2 regions of the Paenibacillus salivarius genome follow, and region 1 is predicted to be linked to the other one. Evidence: riboswitches for the same ligand, from Rfam matches in the RefSeq annotation. Region 1 holds a riboswitch; the other holds the start of a gene.
The links. Region 1 has a riboswitch for S-adenosylmethionine ahead of metA (homoserine O-acetyltransferase MetA). Riboswitches for the same ligand answer to the same signal wherever they lie in the genome.

Region 1 (9,594 bases):
TGGACGTTTTCGTTTTGACGGGGGACCATGATATGCTCCAACTGGTCGATGAACGGACAAGCGTCATTATCATGAAAAAGGGGCATGGCAATTACGTCGTTTATACGCCCGAGAGCTTGATGGAAGAGAAGCAGCTTGTTCCCCGGCAGATTATCGATCTCAAGGCGCTGATGGGCGACACGAGCGACAACTACCCTGGAGTGCGCGGCATCGGGGAGAAAACGGCGCTGAAGCTCGTTCAGGAATACGGGTCCGTTGAAGGGATTTTGGACAACCTTTCCGCCCTGACCAAGTCGGTCCGGACCAAGATCGAAAACGACCTCGACATGCTGCATTTATCGAGACAGCTGGCGGAGATCCGCTGCGATGTCGAACTCGTCTGCCATGCGGATGCCTGCCGTTTCGAATTGAACCAGGCTGCGGTGGCGTCCAAATTCGAGGAATTGGAAATGTCCAGCATGACCGCCTGGATGGGATTGGCGGCGACGCCTTAAAGGCAGCACGTTTTAAAAAAAGCAGCAAGCCTTCTTGATTGAAGAGGTTTGCTGCTTTTTTGCGTGGATTTTTACTTGGATGCCGGGCGCGAGTTCGGTTCGCTTTCTTGTTCCGTATCGTACAGAACCTGGCCGGTTAACGATAAATCATATCCTTTAATCTGGCCGAGTTCGCCCCGGAATTCCTCAGACCGCAACGTTTGGAGCAAAAGAGGGATCAGGGGAGCGGTTTTTTCCGTTTTTAAGATGACCAGGTCGTATCTTTCCCGGATCAACGGGATGAACTCCACGGTGTTGATGAGGGAAACGGCATTTTCGATGCCTACTCCGACATCGGCTTCCCCGGTGGCGACTTTTCCGGCGACGGCAAGATGGCTGGTCTCGATATGCTCGTACCCGTCGATTTGCTGACGGGAAATACGGTGCATCCGCAGCTGCTCGTCAAGCAGAACCCTGGCGCCCGAGCCGATTTCCCGGTTGATCAATTTAATCCCCGGGATGGCCAAATCGGCCCATGTATGGAGTTGCTTCGGGTTTCCCCGCCGCACATAAAGTCCGGCCTGGCGCTGCAGCATATTGACGACAATGTAGGAATGGCCCGTCAAAATCTTATTAATATAAGGAATATTATATTCACCGCTGTTTCCTTCAAGCAGATGCGTGCTGACGATGTCGGTTTCTCCCCGGTACATGGCGATCAGGCTGTCCAGGCTTCCGTTATGGGACCTTAGAGGACGAAAGCCCGGATAAGCCCGCTCGAGATGCTTGGCCAGCAAATCCAAGCTTAGATCCTGTCCGGTAATGACCAGGTTTTCGGGCAAGCGGGCCGGAGCGGACGATCCGGATTCGTTTCTCATACCGTCAAGACGACTCGGGATTTCCGCGGATATACCCGTATTGGATTGCCTTGAAATCCGGGCGGCACCGCTTTTGGCCTGCTGCTTGTAGTTTTCGAGATCGTCCGCATCCACCCTCATCTGTTTGCCGACCCGATAGGCGGGGAGTTCCCCTTTCTTGATGAGATCGTACACCGTTAATTTGGACACTTTCAGAAGCTTGGCGACTTCCTCGGTGGTATAGGAAACTTCGTTCATATCCGTCCTCCGTTGACGATTTTATGTCTAATTATAACTAGTTATATTCAGATATATCTAATTATATTATAATGGCAAAGTAGTTGTTCATGACATACTCGAAAGGAATGGATTTTTCATGTTCCCCAAAGTTAAGTTTTCAAACTGGCTAATCCCCGCGTTACTGGTCTTGGCTCTCGTTGTGTCCGGTTGCGGCAATTCCGGTAATTCGGCTGTCAGCGGGAATAACCAGACCGCACCGCAAGACAACCAGAGCTTGAAGCAGGGCAATCCGGTTACGCTGACCATTTCGGCGGCCGCGAGCCTTAAAGAAAGCATGGAAGAGATCGCATCTTTATATGAAAAAGAACATGAAAATATCAAGCTTACGATGAATTTCGGCGCATCCGGTTCGCTGCAAAAGCAAATCGAACAAGGCGCTCCGGCCGACTTGTTTGTTTCGGCAGGGCAAAAACAAATGAATGCCTTGATCGAAGGAAAATATGTTACGGAAGACAGCAAGATCGATTTGCTGCGCAACCAGCTTGTGTTGGTCGTTCCGTCCGATGCCGATGCTGTGCCCGGATCGCTTGACGACCTGAGCCAATCCGGTTTCGATAAAATTGCGCTCGGCGAACCCGAGGTGGTTCCCGCCGGCTCCTACACGAAAGAATCTTTGGAACATGAACAATTATGGGAACCGCTCCAACCGAAGATGGTATTTGCGAAGGACGTAACCCAAGTATTGACTTACGTGGAATCCGGAAATGCGGATGCCGGGTTTGTTTACGAGAGCGATGCCAAGCTGTCCTCCAAAGTAAAAACGGCGTTCGTCATCGATGAAGCGAGCCATGCTCCCATCGTATATCCCGCAGGAATCATTGCCGCGACCAAATATTCCGACGATGCAAAGGAGTTTCTTGCATTTTTGCAAACTCCGGCCGCGCGCGAAATATTTTTGAAAAACGGCTTCACCGCCAGCGAGTAGCCATGGAAAGAAGCGATTTTTGGTCGCCGGTCATCCTGTCTTTAAAAATTTCGCTGCTGGCGGGCATCATCGCTTTCCTGATCGCGGGCTATGTCGCCTGGTTGATGTCCAAAGCCAAATTCCGGGGCAAAGTCGTCCTTGAAACGATATTTATGCTCCCCATGGTTTTGCCGCCTACGGTCGTCGGCTTCTTATTATTGATGATGTTTGGCCGGCGCAGTCCGATCGGCAGGTTTTTTGAGTTTCTTGCCGGAATGCCGATCGTGTTCAGCTGGGGGGCAGCCGTGCTTGCGGCGGCAGTCGTCGCCTTTCCGCTGGGGTACCAATCGGCAAAGGCCGGATTTTTGTCCACGGACAAGGATTTGCTGTCCGCAGCCCGGTCGATGGGCGCATCCGAACTGCAGGTTTTGCGTTATATCGCCGTTCCCCTGGCTAGGCGCTCCCTTATGACCGCTTTTATCCTGTCATTTACGAGAGCGCTTGGCGAGTTCGGTGCCACACTCATGATTGCCGGTAATATTCCGGGGCGGACGCAGACGCTGCCGACAGCGATTTATATGGCCGTGGAATCCGGCGAGACCGGATCCGCCTGGGCGTGGGCAGGCTTGATGATTTTGATCTCTTTTGTTCTGTTGGCCATAAGCGGCCCCCGGGCTGAAAGGGAAGAATGAATGATTCCGGTGTTCCTGGTTTGCGATATGCCGCACCGTTACGGAAAAGTGGGGACCGAGCGGACGCGTACGAACTCGTGCGTGTCCGTTTTGAATGCTGCGAATCCCCCTGGACTGCTCAAACAGAACAAACCCGCTTCGAAACATGCGTATTCCACATCCCAGTAAGGCGCTTCAAACCGTACACCCCCCGCGCGGACAGCTAACGGAACACACAGCCGCTCTTGCGCCTTTTTTCGTCTTTTTTCAAGTCTAACGGAACCAGAAGCTCTTATTTGACGAATTTCGATGAAATCCCTGTGCTATTAAAGCAAATAAAGGCTCCCAGTTCCGTTAGATTTGGTGGAACGTGATTTTTCGTGCTCATAGCGTCTTCCAGTTCCGTTAGGTTTTTTGGACAAAATCAGCTAGTCCGTAAAATAGGCATCGCCGACGACCTGGTACAGGAAAGTGCGGAGCTCGTTGCCTTCCTCTTCAGACAGTCCGTAAACATGCTCGAGATATCCTTCTTCCTCCAAGTCGTCGGTACCCAAAATAGCGGTTTTTCCGTTTTGGAGATCGGTGACGAGCTTTTTCCCGTAGAAACGGTTGGTCGTGGTTACGGCAAGATCGAATCGTTTGAGACTATGTCCGATAAACGTGACGAATCGGGTTGAAGTGCTTTCCGTGCTGTCGGATAGAAAATCAAGGTCCTTGTTTTGTTCGCTCATCATGAAGCCCTCCCAAAATGCTAAGTGTCTTCTGTCATTATAACGGAAAAATGATGCGTCTGGAACGAGACCCGATTGACAGCGTCGGAAAAAAATGGTATGATTAGGAATAACAGTATACGAATAGGGGAAGCACCTCTCTTGATGAATTCAGGAGGGGTGCTTTTTTTGTCGTTGCTGACAGTGTAGAAGGAGGTTAGAGAATGCGAATCGTATTTTTGAACAGCCTGGAAAAGAAAGAAGAAGGTGCAATAACCGGAGGTGCCCGCGTCTGGATCGGCGAAGAGGACGGCGTCTGGCGGATGGGTTGGAACGAATTGAGCGGGGCAGAGGAACAGGAGACCATTTGGTACGAAGGCGGGTCATGGTCGGAAATGCTGCATGTGTACCGCCACCGATTGGTCGTCAAGCTTGGCGAAGGCTATCGTCCGGTGATCGAAGGGATATGGGATGAGAGGGAGGAGTTTCACGGACGGGGGATGGCCGCGCAGAAGCTGTATTGCTATAGCGAATTGCATGAGAATGAAGGACTTTACAACGAGCTTTGCGCTTGGCGGCGGAAACGGGCGGCAACCGATCGCAAACCGCCTTACTTGATTGCCAATAACCGGCTGCTGCGGCTCATCAGCGTGTTCCGGCCTGTGACGACCGAAGAACTGCTTCAGCTCCCGGGGGTCGGGGAAGCGAAGGCGGCGGAATACGGGGCGGATTTGCTGGAAATGACCCAACCGCACGCGGTTGACCGGCCCGGCGGTTTTCCGCTCGACTGGGTAGGGGATGTCATCGATGCGGAGGAGCTCCGTTCCTGGTTTTATAAACAAAAGGAAGTCAAGTTCAGAATGGAAATGGAGAAATTCAGCGCCCGCCGGATGACGCTGGAAGCGCTGGCCCAGGGAGCGAACCTGGACGGCATCTGTACGCGGACCGGTCTGGACCGCAGAGAAGCCGTTGAATTGCTCGAGCAGCTTGAAAAGGACGGTTATACGACCGAAGCGCTGATTCAAACCGAGCTTCAAGCGATGCCGGTTCAGCAGCAAACCTCGGTATGGCAAGCGTTTGACGAATTGGGCGACAGCTTGCTGAAGCCGGTGCTGCAGCGCGTTTTCGACCAGGAAGCGATCGAAGAAGGAGGTCTTGACCAGCTATATGAACGTTTGCGTTTGCTGCGCATCTCTTACAGACGCCATAAGGAAAACGCGCCGAAAGCGGTATAGAAAGACTTTTGAGCACGGACTTTAAGTCGAACTAGAAACGAAAAATATAAGAAAAAAAACGCTGGTCTCCCTTGAATCGCGGTGCGGATTCGAAAGAAGAGCCAGCGTTTTATTTTGCAACACGTTCTAAATCCAGTCCCGCTTCCGGAACAAATAGTACATACCTGCACCGAGTGCGATCATAACGCCGAGTACGACATAATAGCTGTATTTCCAATGCAGCTCCGGCATATGGTCAAAGTTCATCCCATAAATGCCGGTTATCAGGGTCAGCGGGATAAAAATCGTCGTAATCGCCGTAAACACGCGCATGATTTCATTGGCACGGTTGGCGATGGACGCTTGATACGCTTCTCGCAAGTTTCCGACCAATTCGCGGAAGGTATCGAAGTTTTCGGATATTTTTACCGCATTCTCATAGATGTCGCTGAAGTACTTCTGCAGTTGATCGTCGATCAGGCGCAGATCCTTTTTGTTTAAAATATTGATGACTTCTCTTTGTGGGCCGAGCACTTTTTTGAGCCACAAAATTTCGCTTCGCAGCCCGATAATCTCATTCAGATGCGATCGTTTGGTATGAATGAGTATATCTTCTTCCAGCTTCTCGATTTTCGCCTCGATCCGGTCGCCGACGGTAAAATAATTGTCCACCACCAGGTCGATAAGATAGTAAAGGAACCGGTCCGGTTCACTGACTTCCTGCTCCCAGAGGATCGGTTTAACGGCGCGAAGCTCGTTGATTTTTTGCTTGGTCACTGTAATGATATAATGCCGTCCCAAAAAAACGTTCAGCGCGCGAAGAAAGATTTCTTCGTCGTCATAACGGATGCTGTTGACTACGATAAAATAATGATTGTCATATGTTTCGATTTTAGGACGCTGTTCATCCTCGGAAAGACAGTCCTCCACCGCAAGATCATGCAGCGAGAACAGCGGCTGCAGCAGCTCGAGATCCTCGACACCGGCGTCGATCCAATAAAAACCTTGCTCGGGTGCTGTTGTTGTCGTTTCAACGTCTTCCACCGGCGAAAAAACACCGGAGACGACATGACGGATTTTCATACGGTTCACTCCCCTTTCCGGCCGGTTAAAGCCGGTTATGCTTCATTGCCTTCACGGCACGGGAAAGGGATCAGAGGCGAAAGACGCCGAATAAGGCGTTTTATTCAAACACCGGGAAAAGAAAGCGTCCCTGCTTATGTCCGCCCGGACGCCTGCTGATCGGTTTCCTATGCTGTTCTTGTTTCTGGTTGATGCTCTGCGGACTCGGGTCGCCTTCCATTCTCGGATCACCTCTTTTTAGACAAATTTCTTCATTAAACACTTGTCTAGTATAACGCCGGGGCACAAAATGTTTCAACCAAAAATCATGTGGACGAACTTCTGACGTATGGCTTGTTAAAACGGTGATTTCATGTATAATGGAAATCAGCAACTTAAATTTGAATCATCACAACCGCATATCGAGACGATTTTCTTATCAAGAGTAGGTGGAGGGACTAGCCCGATGATACCCGGCAACCGGCGATACTTCGCACGGTGCTAATTCTTGCAGAGCCGTAAAGTTAAGCGACACGGCTTCTGAGAGATGAGAGAGGCGCATTCAGGAATAAATGATGACCTTTCTCTTTAGAGTAAGGTCTTTTTTTCATACTACCAGACGTTGAAGGAGTGATGATGATGCCGATTAAAGTACCGGATCATTTGCCGGCGATAGAAGTATTGTCAAGCGAAAACATTTTCGTCATGGACGAAAGCAGAGCCTATCATCAGGACATCCGCCCATTGCGGATTGCCATTCTTAACTTGATGCCGACCAAGGAGACGACCGAAACCCAAATCTTGCGCCTGCTCGGGAACACTCCGCTTCAGGTTGAAATCGTACTGCTCCATCCAAGATCCCATAAGTCGAAAAACACCTCGGCTGAACATCTTGAAATGTTCTACAAAACCTTCGACGAAATCAAAGGACGCCGGTTTGATGGGATGATCGTAACGGGAGCCCCGGTCGAGCAGCTTGATTTCGAAGAGGTCAATTACTGGGAAGAGCTCAAAGAAATTTTCGAATGGAGCAAAACCCATGTCACCTCAACCATGCACATCTGTTGGGCTTCTCAAGCGGGACTTTACTATCATTACGGGGTTCGCAAGGTTCCTCTTGAGAAAAAATGCTTCGGCGTATTTTGGCATAAGGTCAACAGTCCGCATGTCAAGCTGCTTCGCGGGTTCGATGAAGCTTTCCAAGTGCCGCATTCGCGACATACGGATGTCGTCAGGGAAGATATAGAGCGGGTACCGGAGCTTGAAATTTTGGCGGAATCCGACGAAGCGGGCATTTATCTCGTCGCTTCCCGGGACGGCAAGCAAATCTTCGTGAGCGGACACTCCGAGTACGATCCGTGCTCCCTGAAATGGGAATACGACCGGGACGTCGCCAAAGGGCTTGAAATCGAAATCCCATTGCATTACTACCCGAATGATGATCCGTCGAAAACGCCGGTGTCGACATGGAGAGCCCATGCCAATTTATTATTCTCCAATTGGCTGAACTACTATGTGTATCAGGAAACCCCGTTTGACATCGATCAAATGGCCGAATTTATATACGAGATTTAGATTGGAGGATATTAATCATGGCAGAAAACAAATGGCATATGGAAAGTAGACTAGCGCAAATCGGATCCGTGGAGGAACCGGTCACCGGTGCGGTAAACTATCCGATTTATCAGGCGACGGCGTTTCGCCATCCGAGACTCGGGCAAAGTACGGGGTTTGACTACGCCCGCACGAAGAGCCCGACCCGGACAGTGCTTGAAGAAGCGTCCGCAAAGCTGGAAAGCGGCGATGCAGGCTTTGCGTGTAGTTCCGGGATGGCCGCGCTGCAAACGGTATTCAGCCTGTTTTCCCAAGGCGATCATCTGATCGTTTCGCTTGATTTATACGGGGGAACCTACCGGCTGCTTGAACGGATATTATCCCGTTTCGGCATCAGTGCATCCTACGTGGACACGAACGACCTGGACGCCCTGGAATCGGTCCTCAAGCCGAATACGAAGGCGGTATTCATCGAAACGCCGACCAACCCGCTGATGATGATTACGGATCTTGAAGCGGTAAGCTGTTGGGCGAAGCGCCATCAGCTGTTGACCGTTGTCGACAATACGCTGCTTACGCCTTATTTTCAACGGCCGCTTGAGCTTGGGGCGGACATTGTCGTACATAGCGCGACAAAGTATTTAGGCGGACATAACGATGTGCTTGCCGGCTTGATCGTGACGAAAGGCGAGGAATTATCCAAGGAAATAGCCTTTCTGCACAATTCGATCGGCGCGGTGCTCAGCCCTTCCGACTCCTATCAGCTTATGCGCGGGATGAAGACTCTGGCACTTCGCATGGAGCGCCATGAGAGCAATGCGCTGGCCGTGGCGGAGTATTTGCTGAAGCATCCGCAAATTGCTGAAGTATACCACCCGGGGCTCTCGGATCATCCGGGTCATGAGATTCAGAAGAAGCAAGCCAGCGGGAATACGGGGATTTTTGCATTTAAGGTGACGGATGCCCGTTATGTCGAGCCCGTGCTTCGCAACCTGGAACTGATCGCTTTTGCGGAAAGCCTTGGCGGCGTGGAGTCGCTCATGACCTATCCGGCGGTGCAAACCCATGCCGACATTCCGGTGGAAATCCGGGAAGCGGTTGGCGTGGACGACCGGTTGCTCCGGTTTTCGGTCGGTATCGAACACCCCGACGATTTGATTCGGGATTTGGGGCAGGCGCTCGAGGCTGCGCGGCTTGAAGTTGAAGGAGGACAAAACGAATGAGCGATCAAGGGGAGAAGAAACCGAAGTTTGAAACGAAGCTGATCCATTTCGGAGCGGAAGTGGATGAAGCGACAGGGGCTTCCAGCGTCCCGATTTACCAGGCATCGACTTTTCATCATCACGATATTTTCAATCCGCCGGTGTATGATTACAGCCGTTCCGGAAATCCGACCCGGCAAGCCCTTGAGGATTATATCGCGGTTTTGGAGGGCGGAGAGCGGGGATTTGCGTTTGCCAGCGGCATGGCGGCGATCTCCACGACCTTCATGCTTTTTTCCGCGGGCGATCATCTGATCGTGACCGAGGACGTATATGGGGGAACCTATCGGCTGCTGACGAATATTTTAAGCCGGTTGAACATCGAGGCTACGTTTGTCGACATGACGGATTTCGAAGCGGTTAAAAGTGCCCTTAAGCCGAACACGAAAGCCGTGTACATGGAAACGCCGTCCAATCCGACTTTGAAAATTACCGATATCGCCTTGATCGCCGGATGGGCTCGTGAAAATAACTTGCTCAGCATCGTGGACAATACGTTTATGACGCCATACTATCAGCGGCCGATTGAACTTGGCGTCGATATCGTCCTGCACAGCGCCACCAAGTTTCTTTGCGGGCATAGCGAC
Region 2 (9,594 bases), 550 kb from region 1:
GCGGCTTCGGCGCGCTGATGCCGTCCAGCGCGCTGTGGTCCGTGAGCCAATCCTCCCTGGAGATTGGCTCGTAGGGCGTGTCGCCCCAAGCGTCCAGCAGCTTGGGGCTGTAAAGGCGCGCGCCGGGAGGCAGCGCCTCGCCGTCAAGAAGCTCTGACCCCTGCCTAGGGGCGGTCAGAGCTTCTTCTTTATTGGCCGTGAACAAGTCCGGCCAATAGTCCGCGCGCGAGCCGCTGTGCGGCACCCGCTCGGCGAAGCGTTGCGCGCCGTCCTTGACGGCGCGCAGGCCCATCAGCATCGCGTACAGGCTTTTGCCCAGCGCGATGCGGTCCGGCAGGCCCGTGAAGTCGGACACGACGCGCCCCGCCAGGCGGTGCACTTCGTTGCGGCCCGGCCTGCCGTCATCCTCGGGTATTTCCTCCAGCAGCGGAAATACGACCTGGTTCATCCCCGCCAGGCTCTGCAGATGAAAAGCCGGCTTTTCCGTAATATGCTTTTGATAATACGGGTGGCGGATGACCCGCTTTTCGATATAATTCTGCTCGTTGATAATCAGTCCGACCGTCAGCAGCGCGCTGCCCCGGTCAATCCAGAACCGCTCCCAGAACGGACGCATGAACCGGGACACATGGAAATAGGGAAGCAGATGGAAATGGCTCGATCCGAGTTCGCGGCTTCTCATGTAAAGGAGCAATTGCGGATAGGCGTCCTGAAAGATCAAGGCGTTGCTCCGTTCAAGGAACCGATAATAGGAACGTTTCTCCTTTTCGTCCAACAAGTCGGCCATTCTGCCGCGCAGGTCCGTCATGTTCCAGCCGGCGTTCCGGGACACCATATGGGCAAGAAACGCCCAGTGCAATTCCGGGTAGGCGCGATAACAAGCGAGATACGCCTCGGTACGCGTAATATTGCTGCTGATGGCGCGGCGGGTCGCGAGCGAGATTTCCTCGGCCAAAGTAAGGTCGGCCTTGCTCCAGGACTCTTCGAGCGAGGGACGGGCAACCGGGCCTCGCCGAAGCAAGTCCTCGATTTCAGCAGTAACCGTGCGCGACGAAGCGTCATTCCAGTCCAGGGGAATCCGTTCCTCGCGCAGCCGGCCGGATTCGGCAATGCCGGCGGCTGTGCCCTTGAAGGCTTTGCCGATGAGGGACGGCAGCCGGCTTATCATTTCCTTTAGGCCCGTGTTTTCCGGCATACGCTCTGGTTCACGAGGACTTTGTTTCATGAAGAAACCTCGCTTTCTAACCGATTGGAAACTTCCTATCCTCAGTATGGCCAAAAATTTGACTTCCACTCCGCATTTTGGTTGACTAAAAAGAGAATACATGAAGTATTAATTCGGATCACGAAAGGAGCAATCAAACCTATGAAGCAGGTACAAAGCGCAGCCGAATTCAATGTAAGCATTCAATCCAGCAGCCTTGTCGTCGCCGTATTCAAAGCCGATTGGTGCGTGGACTGCAAGTTTATCGATCCTTTCATGCCGGAAGTCGAAGAGAAGTACAAGGACCGTCTGGTACTGATCGAGGTGGATGTCGATAAAGTGGGCGACGTCAGCCAAGAGCAGAACATTTTGGGAATTCCGAGTTTCGTCGCTTACGCGGATGGCCGGGAATTGGTACGGTTCGTGAATAAGCTCCGGAAATCGCGCGAGGAGATCGAAGATTTTCTGAACAAGGCGCTCGACGTATATCATACGCTTCGCGATACGGCGGAAAGAAAAGAATAGAACTTTCATGGTTTGGAAGATGGGCAAATTGAACGTTCATCTTATATAAACTAAAATGAAAAAACTCACATCGCCCCCGGACTTTCCGGGAGGCGATGTTTGCAATTGTGAACTTTCTGTCACAGATTGTCTATGAATCGTCCCATACTATCGGGTATAATGAAACCGGGTACATTCATAATTTGTACATATTTTATATTCTGATATAGCGGGTGAAACGTTTTGAATACGAAGCAATTAAAATGGCTAAGCTATCTGTCCTGCTTTGTCATGTTTCTGGCTACTCTGGGCGGGAGTGTCGTAACCAAAACCGAATCAGGACTCGGCTGCGGCAACGATTGGCCGCTCTGCCACGGAAAATTCGTGCCTGCTCACACGATCGCCTCCATGATCGAATATTCGCACCGGGCGATCAGCGGCGCGGCGGGACTGCTTTCTCTCGGCGCTTTCGTCGCCTTTTGGCTGTACCGCAAACAGCGTAAAGATTTGCAATTCTATTCATTCCTGGCGCTTGTTTTCGTCATGGTCCAGGCCTTCATGGGAGCAATGGCGGTCGTGTATCCTACGTCTTCCGCGGTAATGGCGCTTCATTTCGGCTTCTCCCTGATCGCGTTCGCCAGCTCGGTGATGCTTGTGCTCGGCATCCGCGAAGACGAAACAAGGGAAGCTCAAATGCCGGCGCCACCGCGTTATAACGTTTCCCGGGGCTTCCGCAATCTGACCTGGGCGGCCACGGCGTACACGTATATCGTCGTTTATCTCGGCGCTTATGTGAGCCATACCGATTCCGCGGGAGGCTGTTCGGGCTGGCCGCTTTGCAACGGGGACCTGATACCCGAACTCTCGGGCGGAGTCGGCATCGCCTTCACTCACCGGGTGGGGGCGGCCTTGCTGCTCATCGTGGTTGCGACCGTCGGCCACTTCGCCTATCGAAAGCACCCGGGCAACCGGGAAATCCGCAGTTTGGGCGTAGCCGCCACCGTCCTTGTAATCGTCCAGGTACTGACGGGGGCAAGCATCGTATTCACGTTGACCAATTACGAGGTATACCTGTTCACCTCGCTTGCTCATATCATCGTATTGGCGGCCCTGTTCGGCGTGCTTAGTTATTTGTCGGTCAGAACGTGGCAGTTGAGCAGAACAAACGAAGGCTTGCCGAACACGCCTAAAGCTTCGTCCATCATTGAAGAATGAGGGCCGGCGGTTTCGGGAAGGGTTAAGGAAGCGCATTTTTCAGAGGGAAGTGGAGGAAACAACATGCTGCGAAGCCTGCTCGGCGAACCGCCAAGGCAAAATGAAGGATTGCTCGGAGAGGCCATCGATGCGATGATCCGTACAACGAAGCTCTTGCAGAAGGAGACGGAGAACAGCCAGGATCCGACGCGCGATTTGCGGAAGCTGGAAATTTGGACGCTCGGCTTGATCTCCTCCCTGGACGAGCTGGAGCAATGTTTGCACGCCGCCGGCTTTTTTCGTAAAAAGGTTGTGCACGGATTTGTGGATGACATGGATCCGGCGGAGCGCGGGGATTATGCCAGGTATGTATTTTTTTATAAAGACGGATTCATTCGAGTATTTTCGACGCTGGATAAATTGGGAACGGTGCTGAACGAGCTTTTTGATCTCAAAACGTCGAAGGTCAAGGCGCATTTTTCTTACTTTACCGTTCTCCGGCAATTCCGGTACATGAAGGTGCATCTGGACCTGGGCGACCGGTTGACCCGGATCAAGGAGGAGCATAAAGAGGCTTTGGGCGTGTTAAGACGGCGCCGGAATACGGAAATCCATTACATGAACTCGGAAATGAAAGACGACCTTTGGCAGCGCCAGCAGACGTTGCAGGGAAAGATCGAGCTGGAGGATCTCGACCAGCACTTGCGCGACCTGGAGCAAGGATTTAAGATGGTGTGCGAAACGCTAAAGACGGTTTTCGAATATACGAATCAGCGCTGGAGAAAAGGATTGTAGATTGCGTATTTTTTCCTTTGACAAAAGGGCCTAAAGCTTCTATACTCTAAAATAGTTTCTGAAATATTCCATAACGTTTATCATATTACTTTCAAGTTCAAAACGTCGGATTTTTGAACATAACTTTATATTTTTCTTATCGAGAGAGGCGGAGGGAAAGGCCCGATGAAGCCCAGCAACCGATTCGAATCCTGGTACAGGCCGGAATTATCCGGATGACGGCGGGAACGAGTGTCATGGTGCTAATTCCTTCAAAACCGCGTGGTATAATAATATATCCCGGTTTTGGCAGATGAGATGGCATTGTCTTTACGTAAAGAGAGCCCTCCGAATCTGCGGGCTCTCTTTTTGGTTTTTGCGAAATTTCTCGAAATTTGTAGAGTAGGAGGCTGACCGTTGTGATCGAACTGAAACGGCTCACTAAAATATACGGCAGCAAAAAAAAGACGACCACCGCGTTATCCGGATTGAATTTGAAGGTGAACAAAGGGGAAATCTTTGGGGTAATCGGTCATTCCGGGGCAGGCAAAAGCACGCTGATCCGTTGCATCAATTTGCTGGAACGCCCGACGGAAGGGGAGGTTTGGGTCGGAGGCGTCGAACTGACGAAACTGGGCAAGCGCGAGCTTCAACAGCAGCGCCGCAAGATCGGCATGATCTTTCAGCATTTTAATTTGCTGTCATCGGCCACCGTATTCGACAATGTCGCCTTTCCGCTGACGCTAAGCGGTACGCCGAAAGCCGAGATTCAAAAAAAGGTGGATGAGCTGCTGACCCTGGTCGGTCTGGAGGAACACCGGAATAAATATCCGTCCCAGCTTTCCGGCGGACAAAAACAGCGCGTCGGCATTGCGCGCGCTTTGGCCAGTGATCCGGACGTGCTGCTTTGCGACGAAGCGACCTCGGCGCTTGACCCGCAAACGACCGATTCCATATTGAAGCTGCTTCTTGATATTAACCGGAGGTTTAACCTGACGATCATGCTGATCACGCATGAAATGCACGTCATTCAGAGCATTTGTGACCGGGTCGCCGTCATTCATGCAGGCGGCATCGTGGAAGAAGGACCCGTTACCGAGGTTTTCCTGAAACCGAAACATGCGGTCACAAAGGAGTTCATCAACCGGGATGCAACGATGGAGGCCGGGGAAGAAGGCTTGAAGTTGGCGGCATCGGTTCCTCATCCGGCCTGGTCCAAGCTGGTGAAAATTACGTTCCTCGGAGCCAAGACGTACGAATCGGTATTGTCCCAGGTCGTCAGGGAAACCGGAGTCAATTTCGCCATTTTGCAAGGAACGATTTCGACGATTAAGGACATGCCGTACGGCAAGCTCACGGTGTCGTTTGAAGGAGAAGACGAGATGGTCGAGCGCACGCTCAAATTGCTTAAGGAAAGGGATCTTGATGTGGAGGTGATCGGTTAATGGGCGACTTGGATTTTTCCAAAATCGACTGGTCCGAAATGGGGACAGCCACGACGGATACGCTGCAAATGATGGGTTATTCAACCCTGTTGACGTTTGTGATCGGCCTGCCGCTCGGCGTCCTGCTTTACACCTTTTCCCGGTCGAACTCGGCGGTTCTCGGTTGGGTATACCGGGTTCTGTCGCTGATCGTCAATATCATCCGTTCCGTGCCGTTCATTATTCTGGTCGTCGCCTTGATTCCCGTAACACGGGCGATCATGGGCGTTTCCTCCGGGGTGGAGGGAACGATCCCGCCGCTCGTGATCGGGGCTGCTCCGTTTTTCGCCCGCTTGGTGGAAACGGCCTTGCGCGAGGTGGACCGCGGGGTGATCGAGGCATCGCATGCGATGGGCGCCACTTCGTTTCAGGTCATCCGCAAGGTGCTCCTGCCGGAATCGCTGCCCGGATTGATCGCTGCGATGACGATTACGGCGGTAACGCTCGTATCCTACACGGCGATGTCGGGAATGGTCGGAGGCGGCGGACTCGGCGACTTGGCGATCCGTTACGGATACTACCGTTACGAATCGGAAGTGATGATCGTATCCGTCATCTTCATGGTCATCCTGGTGCAGGCGCTGCAAATGCTGGGCGACCGATTGGTAATTTATTTTACGCGGAAATAAGGAATTACTATATATAGAGCTTCTGAGATTCACGTCCTTATTTTAAAAAAAATATTATTGGGAGGGCATACTGTTATGAAAAAATGGACACTTTCGTTGTTGACGCTGGCTTTGGTTTTGGTGCTTGCGGCTTGCGGCAGCAACAACAAGGCAAACGACAACTCGGCCGCCGGAAATACGCCGGCTGCGGAGAACAACGCGGGGAACAAGGAAACTTCCGCCGAACCGGTTAAACTGGTCGTCGGTGCAACGGAGCCTCATTCGGAAATCCTTGAATTTATCGCGCCTAAGCTGAAAGAAGAAGGCGTGGAGCTCGAAGTTAAAGTATTCACCGACTATGTACAACCGAACGTTCAAGTATTCGAAAAACAACTGGATGCGAACTACTTCCAGCATCAGCCATATCTTGACGAGCAAAACACGCAAAACAATTTTGACCTTGTATCCGTCGTTGGCGTGCATGTTGAGCCGATGGGCGCATATTCCAAAAAGCTGAAATCCGCGGATGAAATCGCGGACGGCGCGAAAATCGCCATTCCGAACGATCCAAGTAACGGCGGCCGCGCTTTGCTGCTGCTTGAGAAGCAAGGTTTGATCAAGCTGAATCCGGAAGCCGGCATTCTGGCTACGCAAAAGGACATTACGGAAAATCCGAAAAACCTGAAATTCATCGAAGCCGATGCCGCGATGCTGCCGCGCCAGCTTGAAGAAGTCGATCTTGCCATCATCAATACGAACTATGCGATCAAAGCCGATTTGAATCCGACGACCGACGCCTTGTTCATCGAAGACAAGGATTCGCCGTACACGAACCTGCTCGTTGCCCGTCCGGACAACAAAGATTCCGAAGCGATTCAGAAGCTGGCCAAGGCGCTCACTTCCGAGGATGTTAGAAAGTTTATCGAAGACACTTATAAAGGTGCATTGGTTCCTGCGTTCTAATGAATGGAATCCATTGTTATTACCGATCCCGCTGCTTTCCCGCAGCGGGATTTTTTGTGTCCGCCGGTTTGTAGGAAAGCTTTAAATCTTTTATACTTTATACATAGAAGCACTCGCGAGGAGGAGAAAGACGTTGGTGGGAAAAGTCGCCCTGATTACGGGAAGCGCCAAAGGTTTGGGCAAGAGAACCGCGCTGACGTTGGCGGAGCAAGGCTGCCATATCGCGCTGAATTACGTACATAGCGAGCCGGAGGCCCGCGCTCTTCAGGCAGAGATCGAACGGATCGGGGTTCGCTGTATCGCCGTTCAGGCCGATGTTTCCCGGCGTGAGGACATCGAGTTGCTGGTGGATCAGGTACGCGGGACGCTTGGTACGGTCGATATCCTGGTGAATAATGCGGGGCCGTTCATCAGGGAGCGCCGATTGTTCGCCGATTACAGCCAGAAGGAAATTCTCGCTATGATCGACGGCAATCTGGTCGGCACGATGCTGCTGGATCATCTGGTTCTACCGGATATGCGAGCGAAAAAATGGGGACGGATCGTGCATTTCGGTTTTGGTCATGCCTCGGAATCCCGCGCTTGGCCGCATCGCGCCGTTTATGCCGCCGCCAAGACAGGGCTAGTTTCCTTTACTAAAACGCTTGCGGTCGAGGAAGCCTCTTTCGGCATCACCGTCAATATGGTCTGCCCCGGAGATATCCGCGGCCGGAACAAGGAAATTACGATCGAGGAAGCCCGCGGGCTGTCCGACGGGGAAACGCCGCTTGGCCGGCCCGGCAGCGGAGAGGATATCGCGCGCGTCATTTCATTTCTGTGCCATCCGGATTCCGATTTTATCACGGGCAATATTATGGACATTTCCGGCGGTCTGGACCCGATCCGTCCTTGGATCAAACCGGGAAATTAATTTTTTTGAATTGCTCCAAATACAAAAAAACACGGCCCGACCGGAAACCCGGGGGGCCGTATTTATTTTATCATTAAAATACTTGTACGACTTCCTGAACGCCTTCCACTTCTTCAAACAGCGCGCGTTCGATACCTGCTTTGAGGGTGATGGTGGAGCTTGGGCAGCTGCCGCAGGCACCCATCAATTTCAATTTGACGATCCCGTCCTCCACGTCAACCAGCTCGACGTCGCCGCCGTCACGTTGCAGGAAGGGGCGGAGTTTGTCCAGAACCTCCAGCACTTCGTCATACAATTTATCTTGTACGTTTTCGCTCATTGTTTTCAACTCCTTTCCTTTCCTATATATTATATTACAAAAAGCTTCAAATTTAAATGCTTCATCAAGGGAGGGCACCATTTTGAAGCCGATCATCGAATTTTGTGCGAACAATGCCGGCTTCGGCACGGATACGGTGCTGAACCGGCTGAAAGAACAGCATGACTGCGAAGTCATCGAGTACGGCTGTCTTACGGGATGCGGCCTTTGCTATATGTCCCCGTACGCTTTGGTCAACGGCGAAACGGTCGAGGCCGAAACCGCCGAAGGACTGTATGAACGAATACTGGCAATGATGGAAGAGATCAGGATGATCGATGAATAACGGCTATTATCCAAGATGATGCTTGGACATCCAGAGCACGCCGCTTTTAAGCAGCCGAGGCACGCGGCCGGTGACCTGGGTTTTGCCCATCAGGCCGAAGCCGGCTTTTTTGCCGAGGGAACCAAGCGTTCCCTTTAACCGGATCGGCTGAAGCTTCGGCGTCTCGCCTTTCCATTGCGCCATCACGATGTGCGCGATTTGATGCCCTTGTCCTTCGGCCGCCTGCGCGCTTGGAGCGAAGGGAAGGCTGGCACAGTCCCCGCAAACGAACACGTCCGGGTAATCCGGGATTTGATGATACTCGTTCAGCAGCACTCGTCCCTGACGATCCTTGGCGACATTCAGCTTTTGAACGATTTCCACCGGCTTGATGCCTGCCGTCCACACGGTCACGTCGGACAGGATGTCTCCGTTCTCATGATGAATGACGCCTTCCTCCAGGGACTGGATCGAAATATGGGAGAGCGTCTGTACATCGTGTTCATGGAACCATTTCGTCACATAGGTGGATACCTTTGGAGGAAAAGCGGACAGAACCCGGGAGCCGCGGTCGATCAGCGTGATGTTCAGATCCGGTCGGCTTTCCCGCAATTCGGCGGCAATCTCGACTCCGCTGAGCCCGCCTCCAACGATATTGATTTTGCTGTGTGGCTTGGCGTTGTTCAGTTTCATATAGGTTTCCCGTACGGCCGGGAAGGATTGAATGCTGCAGGAAAACTCCTCCGCCCCCGGGATGCCGTGATAGTTGTCAGTGCACCCCAAAGCGATAACCAGCTGATCGTATTCCAAAGGCGGCTGGGCCTCATCGGCAAAATAAATCCGCCGGCTTTCCAGATCCACGGAAACCGCCTCGCCATATCTTTTGTTGATTTCCGAGTAGTGGGGAAACGGCACGCGGAGTTCATAATCGGATGCCGTGCCGGCCGCAAGCGCATAGTATTCGGTCTTCAAGCTTTGGAACGGAAGGCGGTCCACGAGCGTAATTTGCACATCTTCAGGAATCTGGCCTTTGAACAGCTCATGGATGATGGTGGTCCCGCCGTAACCTCCACCGAGAATAACGAATTGCTTCATCTGGATCGTTTCCCTTCTGCCGCGGCGTTTTGTCTCGTCCGCTAAGCGTTATTCGTAAACCTCAATCTCGTTGTAGAAGGTATCGCGTTCAACCGGAATGCGCCCGGCTCCTTTCACGAGCCATACGAGCTCTTTGCGGGTAAGGCCGTCCGGAGTAAGGGCTCCGGCCGCGTGACTGATCCGCTCGTTCACGATCGTGCCGTGCACGTCGGAAGCGCCGAAGGAAAGCGCGACT

Region 2: another riboswitch for S-adenosylmethionine. It lies ahead of ACSFXJ_RS21055 (methionine ABC transporter ATP-binding protein); the one in region 1 lies ahead of metA (homoserine O-acetyltransferase MetA).

The regions. Positions count from the first base shown of each region.
Region 1 is NZ_CP195592.1:3,994,117-4,003,710, reverse strand. Features, by position in the region: gene ACSFXJ_RS18500 (5'-3' exonuclease) at 1-494, shown strand, start outside; gene ACSFXJ_RS18495 (substrate-binding domain-containing protein) at 566-1,588, opposite strand; gene modA (molybdate ABC transporter substrate-binding protein) at 1,707-2,555, shown strand; gene modB (molybdate ABC transporter permease subunit) at 2,558-3,226, shown strand; gene ACSFXJ_RS18480 (DUF3055 domain-containing protein) at 3,634-3,936, opposite strand; gene ACSFXJ_RS18475 (HRDC domain-containing protein) at 4,140-5,150, shown strand; gene corA (magnesium/cobalt transporter CorA) at 5,277-6,212, opposite strand; SAM riboswitch class I at 6,625-6,745, shown strand; gene metA (homoserine O-acetyltransferase MetA) at 6,831-7,766, shown strand; gene ACSFXJ_RS18460 (aminotransferase class I/II-fold pyridoxal phosphate-dependent enzyme) at 7,784-8,968, shown strand; gene ACSFXJ_RS18455 (trans-sulfuration enzyme family protein) at 8,965-9,594, shown strand, end outside.
Region 2 is NZ_CP195592.1:4,544,311-4,553,904, reverse strand. Features, by position in the region: gene ACSFXJ_RS21075 (DUF2515 family protein) at 1-1,225, opposite strand, end outside; gene ACSFXJ_RS21070 (thioredoxin family protein) at 1,367-1,729, shown strand; gene ACSFXJ_RS21065 (COX15/CtaA family protein) at 1,952-2,923, shown strand; gene ACSFXJ_RS21060 (Cthe_2314 family HEPN domain-containing protein) at 2,987-3,697, shown strand; SAM riboswitch class I at 3,831-3,996, shown strand; gene ACSFXJ_RS21055 (methionine ABC transporter ATP-binding protein) at 4,096-5,121, shown strand; gene ACSFXJ_RS21050 (methionine ABC transporter permease) at 5,121-5,789, shown strand; gene ACSFXJ_RS21045 (MetQ/NlpA family ABC transporter substrate-binding protein) at 5,865-6,731, shown strand; gene ACSFXJ_RS21040 (SDR family oxidoreductase) at 6,865-7,641, shown strand; gene ACSFXJ_RS21035 (NifU family protein) at 7,715-7,960, opposite strand; gene ACSFXJ_RS21030 (YuzB family protein) at 8,043-8,285, shown strand; gene ACSFXJ_RS21025 (NAD(P)/FAD-dependent oxidoreductase) at 8,292-9,359, opposite strand; gene mqnE (aminofutalosine synthase MqnE) at 9,408-9,594, opposite strand, start outside.